DNA from 3 places in the Fictibacillus marinisediminis genome. Region 1 is predicted to be linked to each of the others. Evidence: riboswitches for the same ligand, from Rfam matches in the RefSeq annotation. Region 1 holds a riboswitch; each other region holds the start of a gene.

Region 1 (5,651 bases):
CAGAAACGCGTTTAGCAGATGGTGACAAAATAGAAATCGTACATTTTGTAGGAGGAGGATGAAGTTATGCTGAAGATTGGAAACTATGAATTTCGCTCCAGATTGCTTTTAGGGACAGGTAAATTCCCTGATTTTGATGTCCAAAAAGAGGCAGTAAGGGTGTCGGGCACGGAAATCCTTACATTTGCCGTAAGAAGGATGAACATTTTTGATCCTGACCAGCCAAACTTTTTAGAAAAGCTGGAGGCAGAGAACTTTACGCTTCTGCCGAACACGGCGGGTGCGAAAACGGCAGAAGAAGCGGTTAGAATCGCGAAGCTGGCAAAAGCTTCGGGGCTATGTGATATGATAAAGGTAGAAGTGATAGGAGATTTTAAAACTCTTTTGCCTGATCCGCTGGAAACGCTGCGGGCTTCAGAAATGCTGTTGGAAGAGGGGTTTACGGTCTTGCCCTATGCTTCAGATGATGTCATTCTTGCACAAAAATTAGAGGAACTTGGCGTGCATGCCATAATGCCCGGAGCTTCCCCCATTGGATCTGGCCTCGGGATCATCAACCCGTTGAACATAAGCCTTATTATTGAGCAGGCCAATATCCCAGTGATTGTAGATGCGGGCATCGGATCACCGGCTGATGCGGCGGCGGCCATGGAGTTGGGGGCTGATGGAGTACTGCTGAATTCAGCGGTATCAGGGGCCGATAATCCAGTAAAAATGGCCGAGGCGATGAAGCTTGCCATTGAAGCCGGCCGTCTCGGGTATGAAGCGGGAAGAATTCCAAAGAAAAGGTATGCAGCGGCAAGCAGTCCGCTGGAGGGAATGAGTATTTAATGAATGATCGCTACTCCAGGCAGATGTTATTCGAGCCTATAGGAGAAGAGGGACAGGATCTCTTGTCTGATAAACATGTTGTGATTATCGGTGCGGGTGCGCTCGGAACCGGCAATGCAGAAATTCTTGCCCGCGCGGGTGTGGGCAGGATCACGATTGCTGACCGTGACTATGTAGAATGGAGCAACCTCCAGCGCCAGCAGCTTTTCAGCGAGGAAGATGCAAAGTACCGGATGCCTAAAGCGGTAGCTGCAAGAGAACGGCTGGAACAGGTTAATTCCGATATCCACGTAGAGGGCCTTGTTTTGGATGCAGGAGCTGAAGAACTGAGGGAACTGACGGAGTTTGCCGATCTGATCATTGATGCGACAGATAATTTTGATACGCGTTTGCTGATCAATGACATCTCCCAGGAGAAGAAGATTCCTTGGATTTACGGCGCATGCGTTGGAAGCTACGGACTCAGTTATGTGATTTTACCCGGGGAGACGCCTTGTCTAAGCTGTCTCCTGGAAAAGGTGCCGATGGGCGGAGCAACGTGTGATACGGCGGGAATCATTGCGCCTGTTGTCCAAATGGTTGTCGCTCACCAGACGTCTGAAGCACTGAAGCTGCTGACGGGCAACACCGCTGCACTCCGCAACAAACTGGTTTCCTTTGATGTATGGAACAATCATTATTTGGCGATGGATGTCCAAAAGCTAAAAAAAACGGACTGTCCTTCCTGTGGAAAGCATCCTCAGTATCCGCATCTGAATCCTGAAAATCAGACGAAGACAGCTGTTCTCTGCGGAAGGAACACCGTCCAGATCCGTCCTTCGGAAAAGGGAGAAAGGGATTTGGATGAGCTTTCTTTGTCCCTGTCGCGGCTTGGCGGGAAAGTGGAACAGAACCCTTATCTGCTTTCATACAGCAATCAAGAAGAACAGCGGCTTGTCTTTTTCAAGGACGGACGCGTACTGATTCACGGCACGAAAGATATAACAGAAGCGAAAAATCTCTATTACAGTTTAATAGGATAATGAAATAGCAATCTGCTAGGGGGGCCGTACGGCTGAGACTGAACCTTTGTGTTCTAGACCCTTGGAACCTGATCTGGATTATACCAGCGGAGGGAAGCACGCTGAAGCAACAAGCTGATTCAGAATAGATGACCTCAGCAAAAACCTCAGCCGCCATCTCCCATGAAGGCGGCTTTTTGCGTGGATTTCTTCGGTGCCAGGCACCGCCGTTACACAAGTGTGTAAAGCCTGGTGCCAGGCACCAGGATAATTGGCACCAGATAAAAGATAAAGGAGGCTGCCATGAGCGGATTACGAGAGAAGATTAATAGATTAGCGGAGGAGAGACAGGAGAGGCTGATTGAGATTTTAAGAGAGCTCGTTGCCTTCCAGACGGTCAGTCCTCCTGCAAGAAACACAGAAGAGGCACAAAGCTGCGTGAAATCCATCCTCTCTGGCCTTGGATTTAAGACGGAGGAGTGGGAGCTGTTTCCTGGCGACAAGATTGTCGCAGGATCAAAACAAGGAGATGCCTCAGAGGAATATCAAAGCCTTCTTCTTAACGGCCACATTGATGTCGTGGCTGTCGGGGATGAAACGCAATGGAAGTATCCGCCGTTTGTGCTGACGGAGGAAGATGGATGGCTCTATGGACGGGGCACAGCAGACATGAAGGGAGGCATGGCCTCTTCTCTGTTTGCTCTTCAGCTTCTTCAAGAGCTGGGGATCAAGCTGAAAGGGGACCTCTTTTTTCAATCAGTAACCGGCGAAGAAGCCGGGGAAGCGGGTACCAAATCCTGCATAGACCGGGGAATGAAAGCTGACTTTGCGCTCGTGGCTGATACGTCCAATCTTGAGATTCATGGACAAGGCGGCGTCATCACAGGCTGGATCACGATAAAAGGTAAAGAGACCTTTCATGATGGCCTTCGCTCGCGGATGATTCATGCAGGCGGCGGAATAATAGGAGCGAGCGCCATTGAAAAAATGATGAAGATTATAGAAGGGCTGCAGGAACTTGAACGGCATTGGGCAGTAACCAAAACATATCCAAACTTTCCGTTCGGAAGCACGACCATCAATCCCTCTGTCATTGAAGGAGGCAGGAATGCTGCATTCATCGCTGATGAATGCAAACTCTGGGTTACTGTTCATTATTACCCGAATGAGACGTATGAAGATGTCGCAAAAGAAATTGAGGAGCACATTATTGCTATAGCAAAGGCCGATCCATGGCTGAAAAACAACCTGCCTCTGTTTAAGTGGGGAGGAATATCCATGATTGAGGAGAAGGGTGAAATCTTTCCTGCACTTGATGTTGATCACAATCATGAAGCATTGGCAGTACTGGAAGAACAGCATAATGCCGTTTCAGAACAGAAAGCTGCTGTTTCGATGTCGCCGACCGTTACAGATGCGGGGTGGCTTGGACAGGCGGGAATCCCAACTGTCATTTATGGCCCGGGAGAGCTGAACGAAGCCCATGCTGTCAATGAAAAGGTGAGGATTCAACAGTTACTGGAGCATTCAAAGGTTCTCGCCGGATTTATTGCAAAGTGGTGCAATACAGAAAGGAGCAATAAACCATGACAAAGTCAAAGGAAGAACGATTTACAGATAGATTACACAGAAACGTGGAACCAATCTGGATGCATACTCATCTGCATCCGTTTGTTCAGGGCATTAAAGATGGTTCCTTGCCGAAAGAGCGCTTTGGTTATTACATGAAACAGGATTATGTGTTTTTAAAGGATTATGCAAAGCTCTTTGCGTTAGGGACGATAAAATCCAAGGATACAGAGACGATGAGCTGGTTTTCAAGCCTGCTTCATGAAACATTGAATACAGAAATGGATCTTCACCGCGAGTACTGCCATGAAATTGGCATCGAGCCCGAGGAATTGGAGGCTGAGCAGGCTTCTCCAATTAACCTTGCGTACACTCGCTATATGCTGAACGCCTCCCAGCAGGGAACACTTGCTGAGTTGATCTCATGCATGCTGCCGTGCATGTGGAGCTACCACGAGATCGGAACGCTATTAAAGAGGGAAGCAGGCAGCCTCGCAGAGCATCCGTATACCCGATGGATTGAGATGTATGCATCAGAAGAGTTCGGTGCACTTGCACAGTGGCTGATTAATGAACTGAACAAGTTGGCGAAAGATAAGACAGAACAGGAATTGGCGGTGCTGGAGGAGCATTTCCTGACCACATCGCGCTTTGAATTCATGTTTTGGGATATGGTGTATTACGGTCATGGGTGGCCGGTGTAATCACCTTTTGAAGGAGAGTTTTTATGTCAATAATCTTTAAGAATGTATCTTATTCTTTTACGGAGCAAGAACAAGCCCTCCCGCTTCTCAAGAACATCAATTTTGCAGCAGCGCCCGGAGAATTTGTATCGATCATCGGCAAGAGCGGAACCGGAAAAAGTACCCTGCTCAAGCTTGCCTGTGGACTGGAGAAACCTGATCAGGGAGAGATTATCGTACATGAGAAGCCAGTCTATCCTGGAGCGGCGGGATACATGCCTCAGAAGGATTTACTTCTGCCTTGGTGTACGGTCATGGAAAATCTTCTTCTTGCTCCTGAGATTCAGAACCAGAAGGGACAGAAAGTAGAAGAGGGGGATTCATGGCTGAAAAAAGTAGGACTGTGGAATTACCGGAATGCTTATCCGCATGAACTTTCAGGGGGGATGCGCCAAAGAATAGCCTTTCTCCGCACCCTGCTGACTGGAAAAGAAGTACTTCTTCTTGATGAACCATTCGGTGCTTTAGATGCGATGACTAAAAAGGAAATGCACGAATGGATTTCTTCCCTATGGAAGGATTTAAACAAAACCATTCTTTTGGTTACACATGATCTTCATGAAGCGGTTTTTTTAAGTGACCGAATCATCTTGCTGCATCCATCTGGTGAAACAGAAGAGGTAAAGATTAGGCTTCCGAGGCCGAGAAATAGAGTATTAACGAATGAGATGGTGGGATTAATCAATAAATTGGAGAGCAGAATTACAAATGAACAGCATGAAACGATTTTTTAAAGACTATTATTTATTTTTGGCTGCTGCTGCCGTCTTGCTCGTACTATGGGAATGGCTTGTGAGGACAGACAAGGTGCCTTCGTTTATTTTGCCGGCCCCTACAGGAATCCTCGTTTCGCTCTTTGAAAACAAAGAGGTTCTTCTAGGACATACCTGGGCGACATTCAAGGAAGCCATCCTCGGTTTTTTAATCGCAGCCGTTGCAGGTGTTTCGCTTGCTGTTGCCATGTTTTTTTTCAAATCTGTACAGAAAATGGTCTATCCTGCGGTCTTGATCTCCCAGACGATACCGATCATTGCACTGTCTCCGATCTTTGTCCTTTGGTTCGGCTACAGCATCTGGAGCAAAGTGGCGGTTACCGTGCTGATTGCCTTCTTTCCCATCGTCGTCAGCACGTATGATGGTTTGAACCATCATGACCGAGATTATGTGGATCTTCTGCGTTCCATGGGAGCACGGAGATGGCAGGTCTTCAAAAAGGTGCAGCTGCCAATGGCGCTTCCGGCTTTCTTTTCAGGGATAAAACTCGCCGCTGTATTTTCAGTAGTAGGAGCGACGATCGGCGAATGGCTTGGTGCCAGCGAGGGGCTTGGCTATTATTCCAGAAGGATGTCGGGAAGCCTGAATGCAGAAGGAGTATTTTCTGCTATTTTTCTATTGTCATTGCTCGGGATCTGTTTGTTCGGAGCAGCTGCACTCGCAGAAAAACAAATGTTTAAATGGAAAGCTAACAGAGAGGATGTACAACATGAACAAATGGATAAAACGAAGT
Region 2 (5,651 bases), 550 kb from region 1:
AAAAAATTAACGTTTTGGCCACTGCTTGATAAAGTACTTCTACCAAATTCCTCACATTCCTCGTTCCTGCTCTGAAAACAAGCCCTACTTTTTCTAAAGCCTTGAGATGGTAATTGATCTTCTGCGGTGACTCATTGAGCAGCTTTGCTATTTCTGTTGCAGAAGCCGGTTCTTTTAGAGCACTGAGCATCTCGGAACGAATGGGATGGAGCAAAGCAGCAGCCTGCTCAGGCAGCGTTACAAGATATGTCTCTTCAATCGATGCATTCTTTTTCACTGGTTCACCTCACTTAAAAATTTTGTTTTACGTAAAATCATTTTATTACGATAGGCTTATCTTTGTCAAACATTTCTATTTTTAATCAAAAAAAGTGACAGAAGCTTGTGCTTCTGTCACTTTAATAGCGGGATAACGGCCAATAGGATAAAGATTAATACCATAGCTGTATTGAAGAAAAACTCTGTTTTAAGTTTAAAATAATATCGTTCAATGGCACGAAACAAAAATACTGCAGCTAAGATTCCGAATAACAGGGCTGGACTGTTAATGTACATTCCATTCCAAAGAGCCAGCAAAAAGCCGAGGAACAGCAGTACCATTTCCGAATACGCCCATATCTTACTTCTCTTTTTCATCGTGGCACCTCTTTCTTGCGTACTCTTTTATAGTACGAAGAACACGGTTGTTCTGTGCCATTCCTCATTAATTCTCTTTAATTAATGAGTCTTGCTTTCCAAACCCTTCTCTACCCGTTCAAGCAGGCCGCTTGCCGCCTTCTCTGGATTCACATGCTGGCTGATGGCTGAAATGACAGATACTCCATCCGCTCCGGCTTCGATTACTTCAAATGCGTTTTCTTCAGAAATGCCGCCTATTCCCACGATCGGTGCTGTAATCCCTGCTGCTCTAAGCTCTTTTAAAACAGAAAACCCCATAACATCACGCGTATCCATCTTTGTACTTGTATCAAAAATCGGGCCCACTCCTAAATAATCTGCTCCAGCACGTAGTGCATCTTCTGCTTCTTCAACATTGTGAACCGAAACGCCAAGAATTTTATCGGGGATGCTGCTGCGGATTTGATTGAGATCTCCATCCTCCTGCCCGATATGCAGACCATCGGCATTCAGGCTGATCATGAGATCGATATCATCATTAATAATAAAAGGAACATGGTTTTTTCCGCAGATTTTCTGCAAGCTAAGAGCTAAGGCATTTTTCTGATCAGGTGATAGACACCCTTCGCCCTTCTCACGATATTGAAAAAGCGTCGCTCCCCCCTTTAGCGCCTGCTCCAGCACTAGTTCAGGTTCAGCTCTGCAGTTTAAGCTTCCCATAATAAAATAAACTTTTAACTGCAGTTTAAGCGTATTATATTCCATCTGTAAGCCTCCTTAGCTCCATCTGCCGGCCGTATTCAAGTCTTCAGGGTTTAATAGATAGAGCTCATCCAATAATGCTGTCTGAAAGGAGCCTGGTCCTGCTGAAACGGCTTTAGCGCGTTCAGCACAGATTCCCAGCATCGTCAAAGCGCCTGCGGCCCTCTGGCAACAGGAAAGGCCGGTTTCCAGAGATCTGGCCATAAACAAACCGATAAGAGAGGTTGAGAAACAGCCGGTCCCTGTCACATAAGACAATATTTCATGTCCGCCACTAATCGCTATGCATTCCTTTCCATCACTCACTGCATCCTTTTTCCCTGTAATGACAATGACCGAACCGAGCTTACTGGCCGCATGCAAAGCAAGCTCATCATCGTTTTCTGATTGATCACCATCAACCCCTTTGCCACCCCAGTCACCTCCGTACAAAAAGGAGATCTCTGCGGCATTGCCGCAAATGACATCGGGAGAAACCTGTTCAACCAGCTCCTCAACGGCTTTCTTCCTTAATAAGGAAAGTCCTGCACCCACCGGATCCAAAATGACAGGAATGCCCAGTTCCTTCGCTTTTTTTCCAGCCAAAACCATTGCTTTAATTGAGTCAGGTTCAACGGTTCCAATATTTAAAACCAGTGCGTCAGCTGCCATGACGGCTTCTTCAGCCTCTTCATAATGAAGAGCCATCATCGGGCTTCCTCCAGCTGCCAAGATGCCGTTCGCTAAAAAATTCATCGTTACTTGGTTAGTGATGTGATGAATCAGAGGTTTTTTCTTTCTAATGTCTTTTAAAAGTACACTCAGTTCTTTCATGCCTGATTCCTCCTGTATGCCCAATGGTTTGTCGGCCCATGCCCGCTGCCAATATGAAGCGGGTGGCTGATTGCTTCCTGTATAAAAGTTTTCGCTGTTTTTACAGCATGAATCGGGGTTTTTCCAAGAGCCAGTTCAGCAGCAATGGCAGCTGCAAACGTACAGCCGGTTCCATGAGTTTGCGGTGTATCAATCCTTCTTCCTTCCAGCTCATGCATCTGCTCACCATCATAAAACAAGTCGACTGGTGCTTTATCATGAGAGAGATGGCCTCCTTTGATCACAATCATTCCTGCTCCTAAATCATGCAAAAATTTTGCAGCATCCTCCCTGTCTTGCTTTGTGGAAATGCTTCTTCCTGTTAGCTGCTCAGCTTCGGGAATATTCGGTGTCAGGATCGAGGCTAGAGGAATCAGCTGTTTTTTCAGGGCTTCTACTGCATCCCTTCTCAGAAGGTCCGCCCCCCCTTTCGCGATCATTACAGGATCCACAACAACGTTTTTCCATTCATACTTTCGAATATGACGAGATACCGCTTCTATAATTTCTGCACTGAAAAGCATGCCCGTCTTTAAAGCTTCAGGACGAAGATCCTCTTCTATGCTGTTTAACTGCTTTAGGATCATCTCAACAGGCACCGGGTGGATCCCCTGAACGCCTAATGTATTCTGTGCAGTCACAGCTGTGATGACAGACATTCCATAGGCTCCCAATTCCTGAAACGTTTTTAGATCGGCCTGGATTCCTGCTCCCCCTCCTGAATCTGATCCTGCAACTGTCAATGCTTTTGGTGTTTTTAACATATGGAAGAACTCCTTTCACCACTAGAAAAGCGCAAGTGGCCTGATCTGTTAAGATCCCTGTTCACTGAAACTGGACACGACCTCCTTCGACCGCTAAAAAGCCGCCTTCTGAAGAGAAGGCGGCTTAAACATGAATGCTGATAAAAGTTTAAGCCACTTCCCTCCGCCAGTATTAACCGGATCAGGTTCAAAGGGTCAAAGACATTTCTTTTCTCAGCTTTAAATCAAAGCTCCCCTAGTGGTATACGATGTATGATGTTACTTCTATCCTAAATGACAGCGGCCGAAGCGTCAAACAAGGGATAAAATTTGTCGAAAAGTTAGGCTGCTGTGTTTAAAACAGAACGGATACGGGCATTATTTATACAACACCCGATAGAAAATCTGGAGGGAGAGAAATTATGAATATCAGAGAGAAACTGCAAAATTTAAAACAAAATCCAGAAGATGTTTACAGTCACTCACAAACAGAAGAATCCTTCTCAAGAAATTACACCAATCCCGTAGAAGTCAAATATATCCCTGCAGAAGATGTTTACGAATTAAAAGTATTTGATATGGAAGGCGGTGAACAGCTGGACAGTAAAAAATTCCATTCTGCAGATGAGGTCCTGGCTGATTTGAATATTGAGAAGTAAAATGAAAAAAACTAAATTTTCAGATTAAACTGTTGCTATTATTACCAGTGATAAGTATACTAGTAAAAACCCATTAACGCATGAGCTTTCAATCCTACAAGCTTCTGCAAAAAAATTCAAGGAGGAATAGAGCATGAAAGACAATACATCGTATAATAAAGACATGAACGATCTTGTGAAATATAAACTTCAGAAGAAAAATGACCCGTTCGCTTTTAATATGGTTGCTCAGATGATCCTTGATGAGTCGCTGCACGCCCATCAGATGAAACGTTATAAAGAACAAATAGATGAAGCCCTGGAAAAACGTGATGAAAAACTGTTCATGAAACTGACGGATGAATATATTAAATTCCTTGGATAAGAAACCAAACCTTTTACGGTTTGGTTTCTTTTTTTGAACGCTTTATCCTTCTTAAGTAAAGCCATGCTCCTCCAATAGCCATGAAAAGGATAATGACAGGCGACAATCCAATGAGTGCAATAATGAGATAGGAAATAGTATGAACCAGTCCATTCCACGTCTCTTTAAATAAAGTCTTTGACTTTCCCCAGGTGTTCAGCTCTTCATTGTTCTTCATCCCAATATTTTTCACTTCAAAATGGACCGTAACCGTTGAAAAATCGCTTTGATTCTCTAAATAGTTTATTCTGCCCTGGATTTTTTCAATCTGTTCCTGCACTCCTGATAGTTCTTTGGATATGGCAAGGAGGTCCTCTGTTTTATTTGCATTCTTCATGAAGCTTTCCAAACGGTTACGAACAATGCGCTTTGCCTTCAGTCTTGCTTCCAAGTCAGTATATTCCTCTGTAACATCTCGTCCATTTATGATTTCATGAGGACTCCCAGAACTTAATTCTCCTGCCTTTTTTGTGAAAACAAGAAAATCTTTCTTTGGAATTCTTATTTTCAGGTAACCCCCATTTTGCCCTTCTTCTTCAGACAAGGATTCACTTTCAACGATATAGCCGCCCATTTGTTTTGTGAGTTGTTCCACTTCACTCCGGACCTTCTTAACGTTTTGAACGCTTATCATTATTTCACTCGTGTAAATCATTTTTCTCCCTTGGTCGGCAGCAGGCTGCTTGTCTTCTTTAGCGGATTCCCTTTTCATGCTGGTGGAAGAGCCTCCCCCTTCAGACGACTTTGATGCCATGTTTTCATCCTTGCTGCTGCACGACGCCAGAACTAAAACGATCATCACCCATACGGCCATGAACTGTTGATTTCTCTTTTTTATCATCATCATGTCCCCCTTTTATTTATAGACGGCCCAAAGTACCTTTTTGTTACAATATATGGTAATTTTATAGCTGTGAGTTGCAATATCACCCGAATATGCTAGTATTTACAAAGTGATTTATTTACAACAAGAGCAGTGAAGTTCGGAGGGTAACATGAACAAAGTAGGAAGAAACGAACCTTGTCCATGCGGCAGCGGGAAAAAATATAAGAGTTGCTGTCATCGATCGGTCACAACCGTTCAATTAAACAAGATTGTCGAAGTGAGCCGCCATCAGGAAGGCTTAGCTAAGTTTGCCTTTGACCATTTTCATGAAGAAATGGGGAGCCAAACACGCAATTACATAGAAAAATACAAGATTGGAAGAGATGATGAACAAACGTATGCGAATCTGATGGTTTGCTGGCTGATGTTCCATTCTGATGTGAAGGACGGCAGATCACCAATCGTGTATTACCTTAAAGAGCAAAAAGGGAAAGAACAGCCGGAAATCCTGGATATCATAGCAGACTGGGAGAAGTGCTTCCCTTCCGTTTATAAAATGGTCTCAAAAGTAAACCGAAATACCTTTTTATTACAAGATGTGATGACAGATCAGGAATACACGGTTGAATTTAATTCTGAGATTCTTCCACACGACGGAACCGGTCTAGCAGGTTCTATTATCTATACTGGAGAACATTACGAATTTTACATTGATTTTGCTGAGATTCCTCAGGGAGAATTGCAAGAACGCTTAGATGCGCTGACTGACATGAAAATAAACTTAAAAG
Region 3 (5,651 bases), 920 kb from region 1:
CGCCGGACCATGATGCTTCCTATACCGTTTATTTAAATGGGAAAGAGCAGGCATCAAAAACATTTAATTATCAAGATGCGAAGGAAGGTAAATTCAAAGGAGCGAACAATGGACAATAAGACTGAAGGCAGAATTATTAAATCAGTCGCAGGATTCTATTATGTACAATACAATGACAAAGTCTTTCAATGCAGAGGCCGTGGCAATTTCCGTAAAAAGAAAATTACGCCTGTGGTCGGAGATTGGGTCGTATTTGAATCCTCCAACCCGACAGACGGATACATTATGGATGTTAAGGAAAGAAAGAACGAGTTAAACCGGCCGCCAATTTCAAATGTTGACCAGGCAATTCTCGTTTTCTCTGCCGTCCGGCCGGAATTTTCAAGTTCACTGCTGGACCGTTTTCTTGTTCATATCGAAGACAATGGCATTCAGCCGGTGATCTGCTTTACGAAGATGGATTTGATTGAAAGTGCAGAGTATCAGAAGGAAATCGAAAATTACATCGCTGCTTATAAGAAGCTCGGATATGAGGTCATTCCAACCTCTGCGATGTCGCTGGCCGGTATGGAAGACATCAAACCGATATTTAAAGGAAAAACGAGCGTCTTCGCAGGACAGTCCGGGGTAGGGAAGTCGTCTCTCTTGAATGCGCTGATGCCTGAACTCATGCTGGAGACGAATGACATATCAGATCATCTTGGACGCGGAAAGCATACAACGAGGCATGTTGAACTCCTTCCTTTTGAAGGGGGCTTGATCGCAGACACTCCTGGATTCAGCTCATTGGACTTTGTAGAAATTGAAACCGAAGAGCTCTCCTACAACTTCCCTGAGATGAAACAGAGGGTATCACAATGCAAGTTTCGCGGCTGCACTCACAGCTCTGAACCGAAATGCGCAGTAAAAAAAGCAGTGGAAGAGGGAGAGATCCCATCGTTCCGCTATGATCATTATCTTGAATTTTTGCAGGAAATCAAGGATCAAAAACGGAGGTACTAACATGATAAAAGTTGCGCCTTCCATTCTTTCCGCAGACTTTTCAAAGCTCGGTGAAGAAATTAAGGCAGTGGAAGAAAACGGTGCTGATTATATCCATATCGATGTGATGGATGGGCATTTTGTGCCGAATATTACGATGGGGCCTTTAGTCGTTAAAGCCATCAGGCCGCTCACTGAACTGACATTTGATGTACATTTAATGATTGAAAACCCTGACCGGTATATCCCGGAGTTTGCAAAAGCAGGTGCTGATATCATTACTGTTCATGTTGAAGCATGTCCGCACCTTCATCGGACCATTCAATTAATTAAAGAGCAGGGAAAAAAGGCAGGGGTCGTATTAAATCCTGCTACTCCTGTTGAAACCATTCAGCATATTTTGGCTGATATAGACCTTGTGCTCATCATGTCTGTAAATCCAGGCTTTGGTGGACAATCCTTCATACACACTGTGCTTCCTAAGATTGAAGTATTATCTGCGAGGATCAAGGAGCAGGGCTTGAACGTTGAAATTGAGGTAGACGGCGGCGTGAACGCAGAGACTGCCCGTCTTTGTGAGAAAGCTGGAGCTACCGTATTAGTAGCGGGATCAGCCATTTATGGGCAAAAAGACATAAAGGGTGCAATCCGTACCATTCGTGGTGTATAATATATAATAAGTATAATTGAAAAAAGTAACCACAGGGGGAGTCCCAAACAGGGGCTGAGAGGGGAGTACACTCCCGACCCTTTGAACCTGAAGCAGGATCATGCCTGCGTAGGAATGTGGAGTCGCAGTTGTTAACGATAAGCAACCGTCATTCACATGCCGGTTGCTTTTTTCTTTTTATTAAAGATGTTTGGGGGAGATTGATTTGAGTAAAAAAATTATGTTTTTGACTGAAGTGGCGATGATGTCAGCGTTGGCCATCATACTTAGTTTTGTTCAATTTAAAGGGCTTTGGGCAAATGGAGGCTCAGTTTCATTGGAGATGCTGCCAATCTTTTTAATGGCATTCCGCCGAGGGGTCCCTGGTGGAGTATTAACTGGTCTGATTGTCGGGATGGTAAAGATCCTGGTTGATGGAACCGCAGGATACAATCCCGCAGGTTTGATCCTGGATTACCCTCTCGCGTTCCTATTGGCTGGATTTGCCGGGGTGTTTAAAGTCAGTTCGGAAAGCCAATCTAAAAGGAGGATCTCAGCGATTGTGGCAGGCATCGCCTTCGGAAGCCTGCTCCGTTTGGCCTCCCATGTTGTATCAGGAGTCATATTCTTTGCATCATACGCCCCAAAAGGCATGAACCCTGTGCTGTACTCCATTGTGTATAATGCTTCATACATGATCCCGGTTGCTTTGATCACTGCAGCTGCTTTTATTTTCTTGACAAAAACAGCACCGCGGCTGCTGCATAGGACCGATCCAAGAGTTGTTAACGCGGCATGAAAATTATCATTTTAGCAGGAGGTCCGGAAGAAAGGCAGCCGGACCTCTCTTTATTTGCCGGCGAAAAGGCAGTCTGGGCAGGTGTTGACCGCGGCGTATTCTACTTGTTGAAAAAAGGAATCATACCCGGCTGTGTATTTGGAGATTTCGATTCTGTGAACAGCAGTGAGCGTGAATGGATGGCTTCATTTAACCTTCCTTCTTTTGAGTATGACAGTGAAAAGGATAAAACTGATCTAGAGCTGGCCCTTGAATGGGCACTGGGGCAAAAACCGGAACAGATCCTGCTGCTGGGTGTTACGGGCGGGCGCCTGGATCATGAACTGGCCAATATCCAATTGCTCCTTCATGGACTCGAAGCCGGAATTAACATTGAAATATGGGACAGGCAGAATAAGATTGCCTTATCAGCACCAGGACCGCATATCATACAACAAGAGCCTGAGTTCTCTTATGTCTCTTTCCTTCCATTTAACGGGCCTGTTACCGGCCTGACTCTGACAGGGTTCAAATATCCGCTTCAGGATCAATACTTGCCGATGGGTTCTACTCTCTGCATTTCCAATGAGCTTGTAAATAAAAGTGGTACTTATTCATTCTCGGGCGGCATATTAATGTTGGTAAAGAGCCATGATTAATATTTTATGCGTCGGGCCGCATGGTACTATTTTTATAAAAGCGAATATATTTATTAGGGAATGTCTTATTTTTTCAAAGGGCCTGGAGGAGGGGTATGATGAAATTTTACACCATTAAACTGCCTAGGTTTTTAGGAGGATTTGTACGTGCGGTTTTAGGTTCATTTAAAAAAGGATAATCACTTCCATCCAAAAGAAAAAAGCACCCATCAAGGGTGCTTTTTTCTTTTCAAGAAGTGTTGTCCCGTTCCAGCGCTTGTCGGACCTTGCAGCCCGCTTGCGCTTTTCCAAATAAAAAACAACGGGGATGCCGTTGTTTTAAGAGCGATTAAACGCGTTCAACTTTTCCGGATTTAAGGGCACGTGCAGAAACATAAACACGTTTAGGCTTCCCGTCAACCAAGATGCGGACTTTTTGAACGTTTACTCCCCAGCTCTTTTTAGATTTGTTCAATGCGTGGGAACGCTTGTTTCCTGTTTTAGGTCCTTTACCAGTAACGTAACATTTGCGTGACATAATTGTACCTCCTTTATAACAGTAAAACTGTATCATATCAGTCGTATGTTAAATACTAACCTATAGTAGCATGACCACTTAAGAAAAGCAACAAATGATTTTTCGTATTTCAAGTAAAAAGGCTTGACATGGCTTTGTGACTATTGTCAAATGGAGTTGTCCTTTCATAAAACTTAATTTTATAGTAAAATGAGGTTTAGCCATAATTGATTGATTAAAGGGGGATTCATCATGTCCATCGAAATGAAGAATAAATACGGCCAGATTGACATTTCTACGGAAGTGATCGCTACTATTGCTGGCGGCGCTGCTATTGATTGCTACGGTATTGTAGGCATGGCTTCCAGGAAGCAGTTAAAGGATGGTATTACCGAACTTTTAGGACGTGACAACTTCTCCCGGGGGATTGTGGTTCGGCAAGAAGAAGATGAAGTACATATTGATATGTATATTATTGTAAGCTACGGAACAAAGATTTCTGAAGTAGCCCATAATGTACAGACAAAAGTGAAATATACCCTCGATCAAATGCTGGGTCTCTCTGTAGATTCTGTTAACATTTTTGTTCAGGGTGTCAGGGTGACAACCCCTTAGTTAGGAGGAAAGTTCGTGTCTTTAACAGTTTTAGACGGTAAAAAGTTTGCGGCTATGGTTGCATTGGGAGCCGCAAACTTATCAAAAAACGCAGCAATGGTAGATGCACTTAATGTTTTTCCTGTGCCGGACGGGGATACAGGAACCAACATGAACCTTACGATTACTTCTGGTGCAAAAGAAGTTCAAAACAACATAATTCCCGATATCAGTAAAGTCGCGAGCTCTTTTTCCCGAGGCTTGCTCATGGGGGCAAGAGGCAACTCCGGGGTTATATTATCCCAGCTTTTCCGTGGTTTTTCAAAATCAATCGAAGGAAAAGAAACCATTACTTCGGCTGACTTTGCAAGAGCATTTGAGAACGGAGTAGAAACAGCCTATAAGGCTGTGATGAAGCCCATCGAGGGAACCATTCTTACGGTGGCTAAAGATGCGGCAAAACGTGCTGTTAAGGCGGCTAAAAAAAGTGATGATATCCTTTTCGTCATGTACGAAGTTGTAACGGAAGCCAAAGCTTCCCTAGACAGAACTCCTGACTTGCTTCCGGTTTTGAAAGAAGTAGGCGTTGTTGATTCAGGCGGGCAAGGGCTTCTGACGGTTTATGAAGGCTTTCTGTCCGCACTGGAAGGAAAGGACCTTCCTGAAATTTCTCCGCAAGGGCCTTCTATGAAGGAAATGGTTAATGCCGAGCACCATAAAGCACAGCTTCATATGAAAACCGAAGATATCCATTTCGGATACTGTACAGAGTTTATGGTGAAATTCGAACCTGAGAAATTAAAGAAGGCGCCTTTCATTGAGGAAGCATTCCGTAATGAATTAAACGAGCATGGCGATTCTTTGCTTGTTGTTGCCGATGATGATCTTGTAAAAGTTCATATTCATACGGAACAGCCGGGCAACATGCTTACCCTTGCTCAGAAACATGGAAGTCTGATCAACATTAAAATTGAAAACATGCGTGAGCAGCATACTGCGATTTTGGAATCTGAGACACATGTGCCCGTTAAGATGCCTGAATCTAAACAAGAGAAAAAAGCATATGGCATCGTTACCGTAGCGATGGGGAGCGGCATTAAAGAATTGTTCACTTCACTCGGTGCCGGTTACGTTATTGAAGGCGGACAAACGATGAACCCTAGTACCGAAGATATCGTCAAAGCCATTGAAGAAGTGAATGCCGAAAAAGTAATCGTGCTTCCGAACAACGGAAACATTGTTATGGCTGCAGAGCAGGCAGCATCCATCGTCGACCAGGATGTAATCGTCGTCCGCTCTAAAAACGTTCCTCAGGGAATGGCGGCTCTGCTTGTGTTTAACCCTTCAGCAGAATTGGAAGAAAATCATAAGAAGATGACAGACGCGCTTTCAAGCGTAAAATCCGGACAGCTTACATTTGCTGTAAGAGATACTTCCATTGATGGCGTCGAGATTTCAAAAGGCGATTTCATGGGGATCTTGAACGGCAAGATC

The links. Region 1 has a riboswitch for thiamine pyrophosphate ahead of LCY76_RS05295 (acetylornithine deacetylase). Riboswitches for the same ligand answer to the same signal wherever they lie in the genome.
Region 2: another riboswitch for thiamine pyrophosphate. It lies ahead of thiD (bifunctional hydroxymethylpyrimidine kinase/phosphomethylpyrimidine kinase); the one in region 1 lies ahead of LCY76_RS05295 (acetylornithine deacetylase).
Region 3: another riboswitch for thiamine pyrophosphate. It lies ahead of thiT (energy-coupled thiamine transporter ThiT); the one in region 1 lies ahead of LCY76_RS05295 (acetylornithine deacetylase).

What each region holds. Positions count from the first base shown of each region.
Region 1 covers NZ_JAIWJX010000002.1:956,327-961,977, forward strand. The annotation lists gene thiS (sulfur carrier protein ThiS) at 1-62, shown strand, start outside; gene LCY76_RS05285 (thiazole synthase) at 67-831, shown strand; gene LCY76_RS05290 (thiazole biosynthesis adenylyltransferase ThiF) at 831-1,853, shown strand; TPP riboswitch at 1,861-1,965, shown strand; gene LCY76_RS05295 (acetylornithine deacetylase) at 2,136-3,422, shown strand; gene tenA (thiaminase II) at 3,419-4,105, shown strand; gene LCY76_RS05305 (ABC transporter ATP-binding protein) at 4,129-4,878, shown strand; gene LCY76_RS05310 (ABC transporter permease) at 4,853-5,651, shown strand, end outside; gene LCY76_RS05315 (ABC transporter substrate-binding protein) at 5,628-5,651, shown strand, end outside.
Region 2 covers NZ_JAIWJX010000002.1:1,504,810-1,510,460, reverse strand. The annotation lists gene LCY76_RS08240 (ArsR/SmtB family transcription factor) at 1-277, opposite strand, end outside; gene LCY76_RS08235 (hypothetical protein) at 394-636, opposite strand; gene thiE (thiamine phosphate synthase) at 718-1,383, opposite strand; gene thiM (hydroxyethylthiazole kinase) at 1,396-2,193, opposite strand; gene thiD (bifunctional hydroxymethylpyrimidine kinase/phosphomethylpyrimidine kinase) at 2,190-2,996, opposite strand; TPP riboswitch at 3,138-3,243, opposite strand; gene LCY76_RS08215 (hypothetical protein) at 3,398-3,634, shown strand; gene LCY76_RS08210 (IDEAL domain-containing protein) at 3,768-3,998, shown strand; gene LCY76_RS08205 (DUF4349 domain-containing protein) at 4,012-4,878, opposite strand; gene LCY76_RS08200 (YecA family protein) at 5,033-5,651, shown strand, end outside.
Region 3 covers NZ_JAIWJX010000002.1:1,877,571-1,883,221, forward strand. The annotation lists gene pknB (Stk1 family PASTA domain-containing Ser/Thr kinase) at 1-119, shown strand, start outside; gene rsgA (ribosome small subunit-dependent GTPase A) at 109-1,002, shown strand; gene rpe (ribulose-phosphate 3-epimerase) at 1,004-1,651, shown strand; TPP riboswitch at 1,676-1,783, shown strand; gene thiT (energy-coupled thiamine transporter ThiT) at 1,857-2,429, shown strand; gene LCY76_RS10170 (thiamine diphosphokinase) at 2,426-3,067, shown strand; gene spoVM (stage V sporulation protein SpoVM) at 3,166-3,246, shown strand; gene rpmB (50S ribosomal protein L28) at 3,396-3,584, opposite strand; gene LCY76_RS10185 (Asp23/Gls24 family envelope stress response protein) at 3,816-4,178, shown strand; gene LCY76_RS10190 (DAK2 domain-containing protein) at 4,194-5,651, shown strand, end outside.